Regions from separate parts of the Pantoea phyllosphaerae genome, predicted to be linked through region 3. Evidence: riboswitches for the same ligand, from Rfam matches in the RefSeq annotation. Region 3 holds a riboswitch; each other region holds the start of a gene.
The links. Region 3 has a riboswitch for thiamine pyrophosphate ahead of thiB (thiamine ABC transporter substrate binding subunit). Riboswitches for the same ligand answer to the same signal wherever they lie in the genome.
Positions count from the first base shown of each region.

Region 1: another riboswitch for thiamine pyrophosphate. It lies ahead of thiM (hydroxyethylthiazole kinase); the one in region 3 lies ahead of thiB (thiamine ABC transporter substrate binding subunit).
Region 2: another riboswitch for thiamine pyrophosphate. It lies ahead of thiC (phosphomethylpyrimidine synthase ThiC); the one in region 3 lies ahead of thiB (thiamine ABC transporter substrate binding subunit).

Region 1 is NZ_JBPFDE010000001.1:193,481-197,697, forward strand. Features, by position in the region: gene ACR6A7_RS00865 (PAAR domain-containing protein) at 780-2,183, opposite strand; TPP riboswitch at 2,302-2,398, shown strand; gene thiM (hydroxyethylthiazole kinase) at 2,433-3,227, shown strand; gene thiD (bifunctional hydroxymethylpyrimidine kinase/phosphomethylpyrimidine kinase) at 3,224-4,024, shown strand; gene ACR6A7_RS00880 (GntR family transcriptional regulator) at 4,085-4,217, opposite strand, start outside.
Region 2 is NZ_JBPFDE010000025.1:15,175-19,391, reverse strand. Features, by position in the region: gene hemE (uroporphyrinogen decarboxylase) at 1-273, opposite strand, end outside; gene nudC (NAD(+) diphosphatase) at 315-1,085, opposite strand; gene rsd (sigma D regulator) at 1,238-1,747, shown strand; TPP riboswitch at 1,997-2,097, shown strand; gene thiC (phosphomethylpyrimidine synthase ThiC) at 2,184-4,109, shown strand; gene thiE (thiamine phosphate synthase) at 4,106-4,217, shown strand, end outside.
Region 3 is NZ_JBPFDE010000014.1:54,142-58,358, forward strand. Features, by position in the region: gene ACR6A7_RS17105 (MFS transporter) at 1-841, opposite strand, end outside; gene ACR6A7_RS17110 (hypothetical protein) at 807-1,067, opposite strand; gene sgrR (HTH-type transcriptional regulator SgrR) at 1,084-2,745, shown strand; TPP riboswitch at 2,781-2,873, shown strand; gene thiB (thiamine ABC transporter substrate binding subunit) at 2,918-3,904, shown strand; gene thiP (thiamine/thiamine pyrophosphate ABC transporter permease ThiP) at 3,880-4,217, shown strand, end outside.

The DNA.
Region 1 (4,217 bases), on a different contig from region 3:
CAGCATGGTTTGCGGGCCCGGAGCATTAGGCTTGTTTTTCGGCGGTGGCTGGTTGATCGAGATCATGTAGAACCGTGCTAACTGGTAATACCTCTTAAGAGGTAGTCATATTGCTTTCACTCGCCGCCTCTCTTATGCTGCTGGCGTAACATTCGACTCGGGATGTGCTTCTGCGTGAAGGCTAAGAAACCTGATTTGAATAATGCCAGCGTAGGGGCCAGGATTTCGCCTGCTTACATCTCCTGATTGCCGAAGGAAAACTGGATAAATAGAAAATGCTACGCAGAAGCCATTCTTATGCATCTCAAAATCTACATTTCGTGATCTAAAGGCGAGTAATCTAATCGCTTTCGGATATACGTACAAGGAAAGCCGCATAAGCGGCTTTATAAACAATGCTTAGATAGAGAGGAGAGAAGTTATGATAGTAAAAAGAAATAAAACAACCATTAATAAAAACAAAGTAAACTTAATTTTTAGCCATGATACCTTTTCATTGGGTAAACCTTTGATGAAATCATAATGATCAGAATCCATATTTCTGACCGGAAAAGTTCCCTTTTTAAATACGAATGGGAAGATGAAATAAAAATCTTTCTGGAAGGTTAAGAATATCCCACCTGCTTGTGCAAGAATTATTCCTGCTGGTACATAACCGAATCGTTCTTTAAAAATATCGCACAACAAAAGATGTTGTTTGTTTTTTAGAACAGAATACCCGATTGCGATAAATCCGAAGACTATACACAATAGTGTTGATGTCGCAGATAGGATGCCCACTATTCACCTACCGTTTTATAAATAAGTTCACCGAGATTTTCACCTTGATCCGATAGGAATTCACCGCCTACATAACCTCCACCAGTACCAAGAATTACACCACAAGCTAATGCACCAGCCCCAGCGGCTTCTATTGTCAAAGCACCTAATACTACAGTGCATATACCTGTGCCTATTGCTCCGCCTCCGATGCTTCCAATTATGCCACCAGAAAAGCTACCAACTTCGGTGTATTTCTTTTTGGTACATTCATCTTCACGACCAACAGAACAAGCCTCATTAATTTCATTGATTGAATGCAGAGCACTAAATCCAATTCCTAAATAACCAACATATCGCATAGCTGTTACATATTTTGCAGCTCGTTCTAAATGGGTAGCATAACCATCAATATCACTTATTCCTGTCTCATTCCATTTATGAGTTATCGATTTAGTTGATAGACCAAGTGCACTTTTTAAGTTGCTGTACTCACCGAGTTTCATACCTTTATTAAGGAAACCGACTTTAAGTACACGATCAAGTTCATTGAATAGTTGAGCACGTTTTACATGGAACTGTTCGCCAATTAAAGCCCCTCTGGTCATGTAAGTATTTTTGTATGTTTCTTGAATTTCTTTCAGGATCTTCTCTATATTTTCGAAATACTTCCCGACAGGTTCGGCAGCAAGGCCAATTCCTTTATCGGCGATGTTGCTAAAGTTAGCTATTGTTGCATAGTGGTTATGTAAGAAATTGGCTTCTTTATGTGTAAGCGGTTCTAATGCTGTATCAATACGTTGTTTTGCAGCCTGCATATGTGCGATTTGATCACTGTCCTGTTTTTCAGGATCAACAACCAGCAGAATAGAACCTGCTTTGTATTCCTTACCTGCCCCGTTAAGAGAGCGATAAAGCTCGCGTGTTCCTGCTGGCGGTTCACTTTCGAACAGATATCTTTCATAGGCTCCAGTATCAGCACCGTAAGGAAGTACACAGAAGCCAGGATCTACTGGTTCGCGTTTTGCTTCTACCTTCTTTTTAGCGGCTTGTGCATGTTGTTCAGGCTCTGCAATTTTTGCAGGTTCAGGAGCAGCTAAAGGGGCAGCAGTAACTACAGGGACAGCCTTAACTGCTTTCTTTTCCTCGACCCAATAGGAAGCATTTGGGAATGACGAAATGAAACTTGCGTTACAGGGGCATGTACTGCGGCTATGCAAAGTACCTGCTGCGGCAACTCCATGAATCGAGTAAGTGGGTATACCACCTGCGATATGGTATACCTTGCCATCTTTACCACAAGAGACAGAATCGCCATTTCTCGCGGTCGCAATCCCTCCAAAGCTGTGATTTGGGGAACCTGAAAGAATACTACCGCCGCACGTTGTTTTGTCGCCAATCCTCAGAAAATGACCAGTAGCCATAGAATCATCCTTAATGAAGGTACAAGGTGAGGTACAGCGTAAAATGTAATATTCATAAGTTCAATCTTGTATCAGCACGAGACCTGGCGTAACCTACTAATTGATAAAGAAATGTAATCAACACGACTCGGGGTGCCCTTCTTTGTGAAGGCTGAGAAAGACCCGTATTACCTGATCTGGATAATGCCAGCGTAGGGAAGTCAGATGCCTGACCGCATTCGCCTTCTTGTTCGCCGGTTGGGAGTTATGATGATCCGCCAACCTCAACGCTTTTCCGACGCGCACTTCGCGCCCGTTCTCGCCCGTTTCGTTCAGCGCCAGCCGCTGGTGCACTGCATGACCAACGACGTGGTGCAGAATATGACCGCTAACGTCCTGCTGGCGCTCAACGCTTCGCCCGCCATGGTGATCGATCCCGATGAGGCCGCGCAGTTTGCCGCCATGGCCGACGCCTTACTGATCAATGTCGGCACGCTGACGCGCGATCGCCGCGACGCCATGCTGGCAGCGGTACAGGCCGCCAACGCAGCGCAGACGCCCTGGGTACTCGATCCAGTGGCGGTCGGCGCGCTGCGGTTGCGCACTGAGTTCTGCCAGCAGCTTCTGACGCTGCGGCCTGCCGCCATACGCGGCAACGCCTCTGAAATCCTCGCGCTGGCGCAGCAGGGCGCAGGCGGACGCGGCGTGGATACGCAGCACCAGTCGGAGGCGGCGCTTGAGGCGGCGCGCGCGCTGGCGCGGCAACATCAGACGCTGGTGGCGATCAGTGGCGAGGTCGATTACATCACTGACGGCACCGAGACGCTAAGCGTGCCTGGCGGCAGCGCGCTGATGACGCGCGTGGTCGGCACCGGCTGCGCGCTCTCCGCCGTGGTGGCGGCCTTTTGCAGCCTGCCCGGCGACCGACTGAACAACGTCGCCAGCGCCTGCCGCGTCATGGCGCTGGCGGGGGAGCGCGCCGCCGCGCAGATCGCCGCGCCCGGCAGCTGCGCCACGCTGTTTATCGACGCCCTGTGGCAGCTGGCACAGGAGGCGCGCGCATGAAGCGTATTAACGCTCTGACCATTGCCGGCACCGATCCCAGCGGCGGCGCCGGCATCCAGGCCGATCTCAAGGCTTTTTCGGCGCTCGGCGCCTACGGTACCAGCGTCATTACCGCGCTGGTGGCGCAAAACACCCGCGGCGTGCAGTCGGTCTATCGCATAGAACCTGAGTTTGTTGGCGCACAGCTAGATTCAGTTTTAAGCGACGTGCGCATCGACACGGCGAAAATCGGCATGCTTTCGGAAACCGCGATTGTGCAGATCGTGGCGGAAAAGCTGAAGCGAGCCGCTATCCCTTATGTGGTGCTGGATACGGTGATGGTGGCGAAAAGCGGCGATCCCTTGCTCTCGCCCGATGCCATCGCCAGCGTGCGCGAACTGCTGCTGCCGCAGGTATCGCTGATTACGCCCAATCTGCCGGAGGCGGCGGCGCTGCTGGAGTGCGCGCCAGCACACAGCGAAGAGGCGATGCTGGAGCAGGGGGAAGCGCTGCTGGCGCTTGGCTGTCAGGCGGTGCTGATGAAGGGTGGCCATCTCAGCGACAGCGAGAGCCCGGACTGGCTCATCACTCGTGACGGCGCGGAGCGCTTTACCGCGCCGCGTGTCAATACGCGCCATACTCACGGCACGGGTTGTTCACTCTCCGCCGCGCTGGCGGCGCTGCGTCCGCGCCATAGCAGCTGGGCAAACACGCTGCGCGAGGCAAAGGCCTGGCTGCAGCAGGCGCTGATGCAGGCCGATACGCTGGAAGTGGGCGAGGGAATTGGGCCGGTGCACCATTTTCATCGCTGGTGGTAAAGGTCACAGACAGAAAAGGCCAGCAGCGTGCTGGCCTTTTTATCAATGTGCGGGGCGGGGTTACAGCGACTCAAACCACTCGCTGTTGCGCTCGGCGATCGGCGTAATTGAGAAAATCATCTCCTGCAGATGGCGCCGCATCGCCGCTTCGGCCGCGTCGGCATCGTGGTTTTTCAGCGCGGACAGGATCTCT
Region 2 (4,217 bases), on a different contig from region 3:
GAAGTAGAGTCCCAGCCCCATCGCATCGGGGATCGTCAGGATATCGCTGAAGAGGATCGCCGCGTCGAGCGGATAGCGGCGCAGCGGCTGCAGGGTGACTTCACACGCCAGTTCGGCGTTTTTGCACAGCGACATAAAATCGCCGGCTACGGCACGCGTCGCTTTGTACTCCGGCAAATAACGCCCGGCTTGTCGCATCATCCATACCGGCGTCATATCGACCGGTTGACGTAACAGGGCGCGCAGATAACGATCGTTCTTCAGTTCACTCATTTCAGGACTCTCTCAATTTCAGGCGCGTAGTGTAACACTTCTTACGCCTCGCTGCGGCAGATGGCGACGGTATCTTCGATTAGCCGGCGCGCCACAGTGCCCGGCGGCGGCAGCGGCGGCAGCGCGTCGTAGCGGTACCAGCCGGCGTCCAGCAGCTCTTTGTTATCGATTTGCAGATCGCCGCCATCATATTCCGCCATAAAAGCCATCATCAGCGAATGCGGGAAGGGCCAGGGCTGCGAGGTAACGTAACGCAGGTTTTTGACGCGGATGTTGCTCTCTTCCATCACCTCGCGCGCGACCGCCTGCTCCAGCGTCTCGCCCACCTCGACAAAGCCCGCCAGCACGGTATAGATGCTGTTGCGATGACGCGCATGATTGGCCAGCAATATTTCAGCGCCGCGTCGAATGGCGACAATAATGCAGGGCGCGATTTGCGGATAGTAGCGCTCGCGGCAGTGGCCGCAGAGACAGGCGTTTTCATGCTTGCTCAGATGCATTTCGTGGCCGCAGTAGCCGCAGAAGCGATGCGAGCGGTAAAACTCCGCCAGCTGCACGGCGCGCCCGGCAAGCTGAAACAGACCGGGCTCTTCATCAATCAGCTGACGCACCGAGAACATATCGCGATCGCGGCTCTCACACACCAGCCATACCGTTTCGCCCTGCCACTCGCCGACCGCCTGCGCCTTGCTGCCTGTAAGCTTGAACGCAGCGGCGCCGCCGTGAGGCAGATCGCCTTGCGGCAACCAAAGTTTCTGTTCATGGCTGACAATCCACCATCCAGCGTCTACGCTTGAGATCTCATGTTGCATCTAATCGTCATCCTTAGCGTCTTACCGATACGCTGAAGTCCTGATGTTAAGTGTGTAGACAAACAACTATACCCTAAATCGTCCAGCTTGCAGGCGGCACCAGGCCAGCCGCAGCGTGACGGGAAGGGAACTTTCTTTACATGGAGTCAGATATGCTTAACCAGTTAAACGTCCTGACCGAGCGCGTAGGTGGCAGCAACGAACTGGTAGACTCGTGGCTGGACGCCCGTCGCCAGCTACTTGTTTCTTATTACCACCTGGTTGGGCTGAAGCCTAACAAAGAGGCGCTCACAACGTTAGACGAGCAGGCGCTCGACAATTTTTGTCACGGTCTGGTCGACTACCTTTCTGCCGGTCACTTCAGCATTTACGAACGCATCATCAATGAGATGGAAGGCGACAGTCCAATGATTGCCGCTGCGCAGGTTTATCCGCCGCTGGAAGCCAACACCGAGCGCCTGATGCAGCTCTATGATGGCCACTTGCAGCAGTCCATTGACGACGATAACTGCGTTGATTTTCAGCTGGCGCTGTCGGAAGTCGGCGAAGTGCTGGAAGCGCGCTTTACGCTGGAAGATAAGCTGATCCAGCTTGCCTGGGATAATAGCCTGGTGAGCATAACAGCGGCCAATGACAGCAGCAGGCTGTCGCGTCCGGCTTAACATCAAGCAGTTGTAAATGGCTTGTTATTCTGCGCAAGCCCTTCTATGCTGAACGGGTTTTCGACTTTACCGTCAAAAACCCGTTTTGTTTTTTGTGCGATATGCACGGCGTTTTGCGTTTTCAGCGTAGAGTGCGCCGCCAGTTCACGCCCGGATAGCGCGCAGGGACGGGAGCATACTGAAGTATGTGACCGTCACGAGCACTGCCCAGGCGTGAAATGGCAAGCTAAGCCGCTTAAAACGTGAAATGAAATCTTGTCGGAGTGCCCGCAAGGGCTGAGACCGTTAATTCGGGATCCGCGGAACCTGATCAGGTTAGAACCTGCGAAGGGAACAAGAGTAAACATCATCAGTACGCTGGCGATTTTGCCTGCCGTTTCTGTTACTCCTTCCGAACTCCGGACAAGCAACGTTCCCCCTCAACAGGAAAATTGCTATGTCTATGACCAAAACCAACCGACGTGAACAGCGCGCCCAGGCGCAGGCCTTTATTGAAGCGCTTCAGAGCGGCGTCGCCTTTCCCAACTCGAAACGTATCTGGATCCAGGGCAGCCGTGCCGATATTCGCGTGCCGATGCGCGAGATCCAGCTCAGTCCGACGCTGCTCGGCGGCGATAAAGACCGTCCGCGCTATGAAGAGAATGAGGCGGTGCCGGTCTACGATACCGCTGGTCCCTATGGCGATCCCGATGCCGTTATCGATGTTCAGCATGGACTGGCAAAGCTACGCGCCGACTGGATCGCCGCGCGCGACGACAGCGAGACGCTGACGCACACCAGCTCGCGCTATACGCAGCAGCGTCTGGCCGACGACGGGCTCGATCATCTGCGTTTCGAGCGGCTGCCGCAGCCGCGGCGCGCCAAAGCGGGGCGCTGCGTTACCCAGCTCCACTATGCCCGTCAGGGCGTCGTCACGCCGGAGATGGAGTTTATCGCGCTGCGTGAGAATATGGGGCGCGAACGTATTCGCAGCGAAGTGCTGCGCCAGCAGCATGACGGCCACGGCTTCGGCGCGCAGCTGCCGGAAAACATCACCCCTGAGTTTGTACGTCAGGAAGTGGCCGCCGGACGCGCCATTATTCCCGCGAATATCAACCATCCCGAGTCAGAGCCGATGATTATCGGCCGCAACTTTCTGGTCAAGGTCAACGCCAACATCGGCAACTCGGCGGTCACCTCCTCTATTGAAGAAGAGGTGGAGAAGCTGGTCTGGTCGACACGCTGGGGCGCCGATACCGTGATGGATCTCTCCACCGGCCGCTATATTCATGAAACGCGCGAGTGGATCCTGCGTAACAGCCCGGTGCCCATCGGTACCGTACCGATTTATCAGGCGCTGGAAAAGGTCAACGGCGTGGCGGAGAACCTCGACTGGGAGGTGTTCCGCGACACGCTGCTGGAGCAGGCGGAGCAAGGCGTCGATTACTTCACTATCCACGCTGGCGTGCTGCTGCGCTATGTGCCGATGACGGCGAAGCGCCTGACCGGCATCGTTTCGCGCGGCGGGTCGATTATGGCGAAGTGGTGTCTGTCGCATCATCGCGAAAGTTTTCTCTATACGCACTTCCGCGAAATTTGCGAAATCTGCGCCGCCTACGACGTTTCGCTGTCGCTTGGCGACGGCCTGCGTCCCGGCTCGATTCAGGACGCCAACGACGAGGCGCAGTTCGCCGAGCTGCGCACGCTGGGCGAGCTGACAAAAATCGCCTGGGAGTATGACGTGCAGGTGATGATTGAAGGTCCCGGTCATATTCCTATGCAGATGATCCGTCGCAATATGACCGAGCAGCTGGAGCACTGTCACGAAGCGCCGTTCTATACGCTCGGCCCGCTGACCACCGATATCGCGCCCGGCTACGATCACTTCACCTCCGGCATCGGCGCCGCGATGATTGGCTGGTTTGGCTGCGCCATGCTCTGCTACGTTACGCCCAAAGAGCATCTCGGCCTGCCGAATAAAGAGGACGTTAAGCAGGGTTTGATTACCTATAAGATCGCCGCCCACGCGGCGGATCTGGCGAAGGGGCATCCCGGCGCGCAGATCCGCGATAACGCCATGTCCAAAGCGCGCTTTGAATTTCGCTGGGAGGATCAGTTTAATCTGGCACTCGATCCCCACACCGCGCGCGCCTATCACGACGAAACCCTGCCGCAGGAGTCGGGTAAAGTGGCTCACTTCTGCTCAATGTGCGGCCCCAAATTCTGCTCGATGAAAATCAGTCAGGAAGTGCGCGACTATGCGGCCAGCCAGGCCGAGGCGCAGCCGATCGCCATCGGCATGCAGCAGATGTCTGAAACCTTTCGCCGCCGCGGCGGCGAGCTTTACCACTCAGCCGACGCGCTGAACGAGGAGAAACAATGAACGCGCCTTTCCCTGCTACCGCCTCGCGCTTAGGACTCTATCCGGTCGTCGACAGCGTGGAATGGATTGCACGCCTGCTGGAGGTCGGCGTGCGCACTATCCAGCTGC
Region 3 (4,217 bases):
GCTTGCCGACGCGTTTCGCGTAGTGCCCGGCCAGCAGCATTACCGGGATCTCCAGCCCGGCCGCCGTCCCCATCAGCAGACCCGCCAGCTTCTCCGGCAGGCCGAGCGTGACGCTGATATAGAGCGGCATATCGATGATGTACATGGTATTGCAGGTCCACATCGTTACCGAGGCGATAAACAGCAGGCGCACGTCGCGGTCGCGCCAGCCGCTCAGCGGCATGCCGCCGCTCCTCATCAGCGGCTCGGCGCGCGGCACCGACGGCAAGGTAAACTTGATCAGCAGGATACAGACCAGAAACAGCGCGGCCGCCACCAGAAAAAGCGTCACAAAGCCGAAATTAAGCGCCAGCGCGAACGACAGCGGCGGGCCGATGACCCAGGCGAGCGACAGCTGCGCGCGCATCACCGAGCTGAACATCACCGCTTCGCGCGCCGACTGGTCAGCATACTCGCGCGCCAGCGCGAAGATCTGCGGCATCGACACGCTGGCCAGCGCCGAGAGCAGCACGCCAAGGGTAATCAGCGTCAGGTAGTGGCGGGTAAAGGCGAACAGCAGCGCGTTGCAAAACGCCATCGCACAGCAAAAGAGGATCAGCGTACGGCGATCGCCGCGGCTGTCGGAGCGCTTCGCCACCAGCATGCTGACCACGATGCCCGCGATGGCGTTGACGGTAAAAAAGAGTCCGACCCAAAGGGGACGCGCCTGCACCTCGCGCGTCAGAAACAGACTCAGCGTCGGCGCCTGCAGCGCGCCGGCGACGCCGATCATAAAAGAGGCGGCCATAAAGGCGAGAAAGACCGGATTAATACGGCGTTTCCGGGTTAACAGCGGCTTCATAGCGACATCCCTTTGCAGTGGCGAAAACAGGAAAACGGATTCTAACGCAACAGAAAAAAGCCAGCAGGAAAAATCGCTGCTGGCGGTGTAACTGCACCCTACTCAGAAAAGATCCCGCCGCAGCGGCATCATGGTCGAGCGCCATTCCGTGCGGAATGCCTCCCGCTCTTCCAATAGCGCTAAGTTTGCCCTTAATATGAGGCAGGAAAAACTGAGCGCTTTTCACAGGGAGTTCCTCTTTTATGTCCTCATCACGCCTTAAGCAGCAGTTCATCCGCCTGTGGCAAAGCTGCCAGGGGGAAAGCCAGCTGGTCACGCTCAGCGAACTGGCCGAACGGCTGCACTGCTCGCGTCGCCATATGCGCAACCTGCTGAATGCGATGCAGGAGGCGGGCTGGCTCACCTGGCAGGCCGAGGCGGGACGCGGCAAGCGCTCACAGCTCAGCTTCTGCTACACCGGCCTGGCGCTGCAGCAGCAGCGCGCCGAGGATCTGCTGGCGCAGGATCGTATCGATCAGCTGGTGCAGCTGGTCGGCGACAAGGCGGAGGTACGCCAGATGATCCGCGCCCATCTCGGCCGCAGCTTCCGCCAGGGCAAACATATTCTGCGCGTGCTCTACTATCGCCCGCTGCTTAACCTGCTGCCCGGCTCGCCGCTGCGCCGCTCTGAAACGCATCTGGCGCGGCAAATTTTTAACGGCCTGACGCGTATAAATGAGGAAAACGGGGAAGTCGAGGCGGATATCGCCCATCACTGGCAGGCGATATCGCCGCTGCACTGGCGTTTTTACCTGCGTCCGGCGATCCGCTTTCATCACGGCCGCGAGCTGGAGATGGCGGACGTCGCATCGAGCCTGGAACGCCTGCGCCCGCTGCCGCTCTTTTCCCATATTCGACGCATCGATTCCCCCGCGCCCTGGACGCTCGATCTCCATCTCAGCGAACCGGACGACTGGCTGCCGTGGCTGCTCGGCAGCGTCAGCGCCATGATCCTGCCGCGCGAATGGCCGCAAATGCGCGACTTCGCGCGGCATCCCGTCGGCACCGGCCCCTATCGCGTGGTGCGCAATCAGCAGAGTCAGCTGAAGATCGAGGCGTTTGACGACTATTTCGGCTTTCGCGCGCTGATTGACGACGTCTCGATCTGGGTGCTGCCGGAGATCAGCGACGAGCTGGTCTACTCCGGCGTGCGCCTCCAGGGCGCCGCCGAGGATGAAAAGTCGGAAGAGAGCCGCCTTGAAGAGGGCTGCTATTTTCTCCTGTTCGATCAGCGCTCCGCCCTGGGACGCGATGCCGACGTCCGGCGCTGGCTCTGCCATTTGCTGAACCCCATCGCGCTGCTCAACTGCGCCGAGGCGGGCTATCAGCGCTACTGGTATCCCGCTTACGGCCTGCTGCCGCGCTGGCATCATCGCCGCGACCTGACGCCAGCGACCAGGCCGCCCGGCCTGGAGAGCCTGACGCTGACCTGGTACAGCCAGCACGTCGAGCATGAGGGCATCGCCAATGCGCTGCGCCCGCTGCTGGCGCAGCACAACGTGCGGCTGATTACCCGCGCGGTCGACTATGACACCTGGCATCAGGGCGAAGCAGAAAGCGATGTCTGGCTCGGCAGCGTCAACTTCACCCTGCCGCTGGAGTATGCGCTGTTTGCCCAGCTCTACGAGATCCCGCTGCTGCACCACTGTCTGCCGCTCGACTGGGAAGCGGACGCCGCGCGCTGGCGCCGCCGCGCGCTGCCGCTCGCCGAATGGAGCAAGCGGCTGCTCGACGCGGACAGTTTGCATCCGCTGTTTCACCACTGGCTGCTGCTGGAAGGCCAGCGCAGCATGCGCGGCGTGCGGCTCAATACGCTCGGCTGGTTCGACTTTAAATCCGCCTGGTTCGCGCCGCCGACGCTGTGACGCTTTCCCCCTGGCGGCGAAATGTCTAGAATGAGCCGTTCTCAACGGGGTGCCTGCAAAAGGCTGAGAAAAACCCGTCGAACCTGATTCGGTTAATACCGACGTAGGGATTTGAGAGGCTGCTACGCTCAGATCCTTTGCGACTCATAACAACTCTCCCCAGGAGCGCAAAGTGGTTAAACAGATTCTCCCTCTGCTGATGTTGCTGTCCGTGCCGGCGCTGGCGGCAAAACCTGCCCTGACCGTCTACACCTACGACTCCTTCTCCGCCGAATGGGGCCCCGGCCCGGCGGTGAAAAAAGCCTTTGAAGCAGAGTGCAACTGCGAGCTGCGCTACGTGGCGCTGGAAGATGGCGTCTCGCTGCTGAACCGCGTGCGCATGGAAGGCAAGAACAGCAAGGCGGACGTGGTGCTCGGTCTCGACAACAATCTGCTGCAGGCGGCGCAGCAGACCGGCCTGTTCGCCAAAAGCGAAGTCGATCTCCATAGCCTGACGCTGCCGGGCGGCTGGCAGGATCAGACCTTCGTGCCCTTCGACTACGGCTACTTCGCCTTCGTCTACGACAAAACCCGTCTTAAAAACCCGCCGACCAGCCTGAAAGCGCTGGTTGAAAGCCCGGAAAAATGGCGCGTGATCTATGAAGATCCGCGCACCAGCACGCCGGGTCTGGGCCTGCTGCTCTGGATGCAGAAAGTCTACGGCGACAAGGCGCCGCAGGCCTGGCAGAAGCTGGCGCAGAAAACCGTTACCGTGACCAAGGGCTGGAGCGAAGCCTACGGCCTGTTCCTGAAGGGCGAAGGCGATCTGGTGCTGAGCTATACCACCTCGCCCGCCTATCACCTGATCGAAGAGAAGAAAGAGAACTACGCCGCCGCGCCCTTTGCCGAGGGCCACTATCTGCAGGTAGAGGTCGCGGCGCAGCTCGCCAGCAGCAAGCAGCCGAAGCTGGCGCAGCAGTTTATGCAGTTTATGCTGACGCCCGCCTTCCAGAACGCCATCCCGACCGGCAACTGGATGTATCCGGTGATTAAAAGCGAGCTGCCGGCAGGTTTCCAGACGCTGAGCGTGCCGCAAACCGCGCTGCAGTATAGCCCGCAGGAAGTGGCGCAGCAGCGCGCGAACTGGATCAGCACATGGCAACGCGCCGTCAGCCGCTAATCCCGCTCTGGATGGTGCCGGGCAGCGCCGCCGCGCTACTGCTGTGCGGCGTGGCGCTGCTGGCGTTCGGCGCGCTCTGGGCCAGTGCGCCGGCAGGCGACTGGCGTGGGCTGCTGCATGACAGCTATCTGCGCCACGTGGTGCGCTTCTCCTTCACCCAGGCGCTGCTCTCCGCCCTGCTGTCGCTGCTGCCCGCGATACCGCTGGCGCGCGCCCTCTACCGGCGCCGTTTTCCCGGCCGTCAGCTGCTGCTGCGCCTCTGCGCCATGACGCTGGTGCTGCCGGTGCTGGTAGCGGTCTTCGGCCTGCTAAC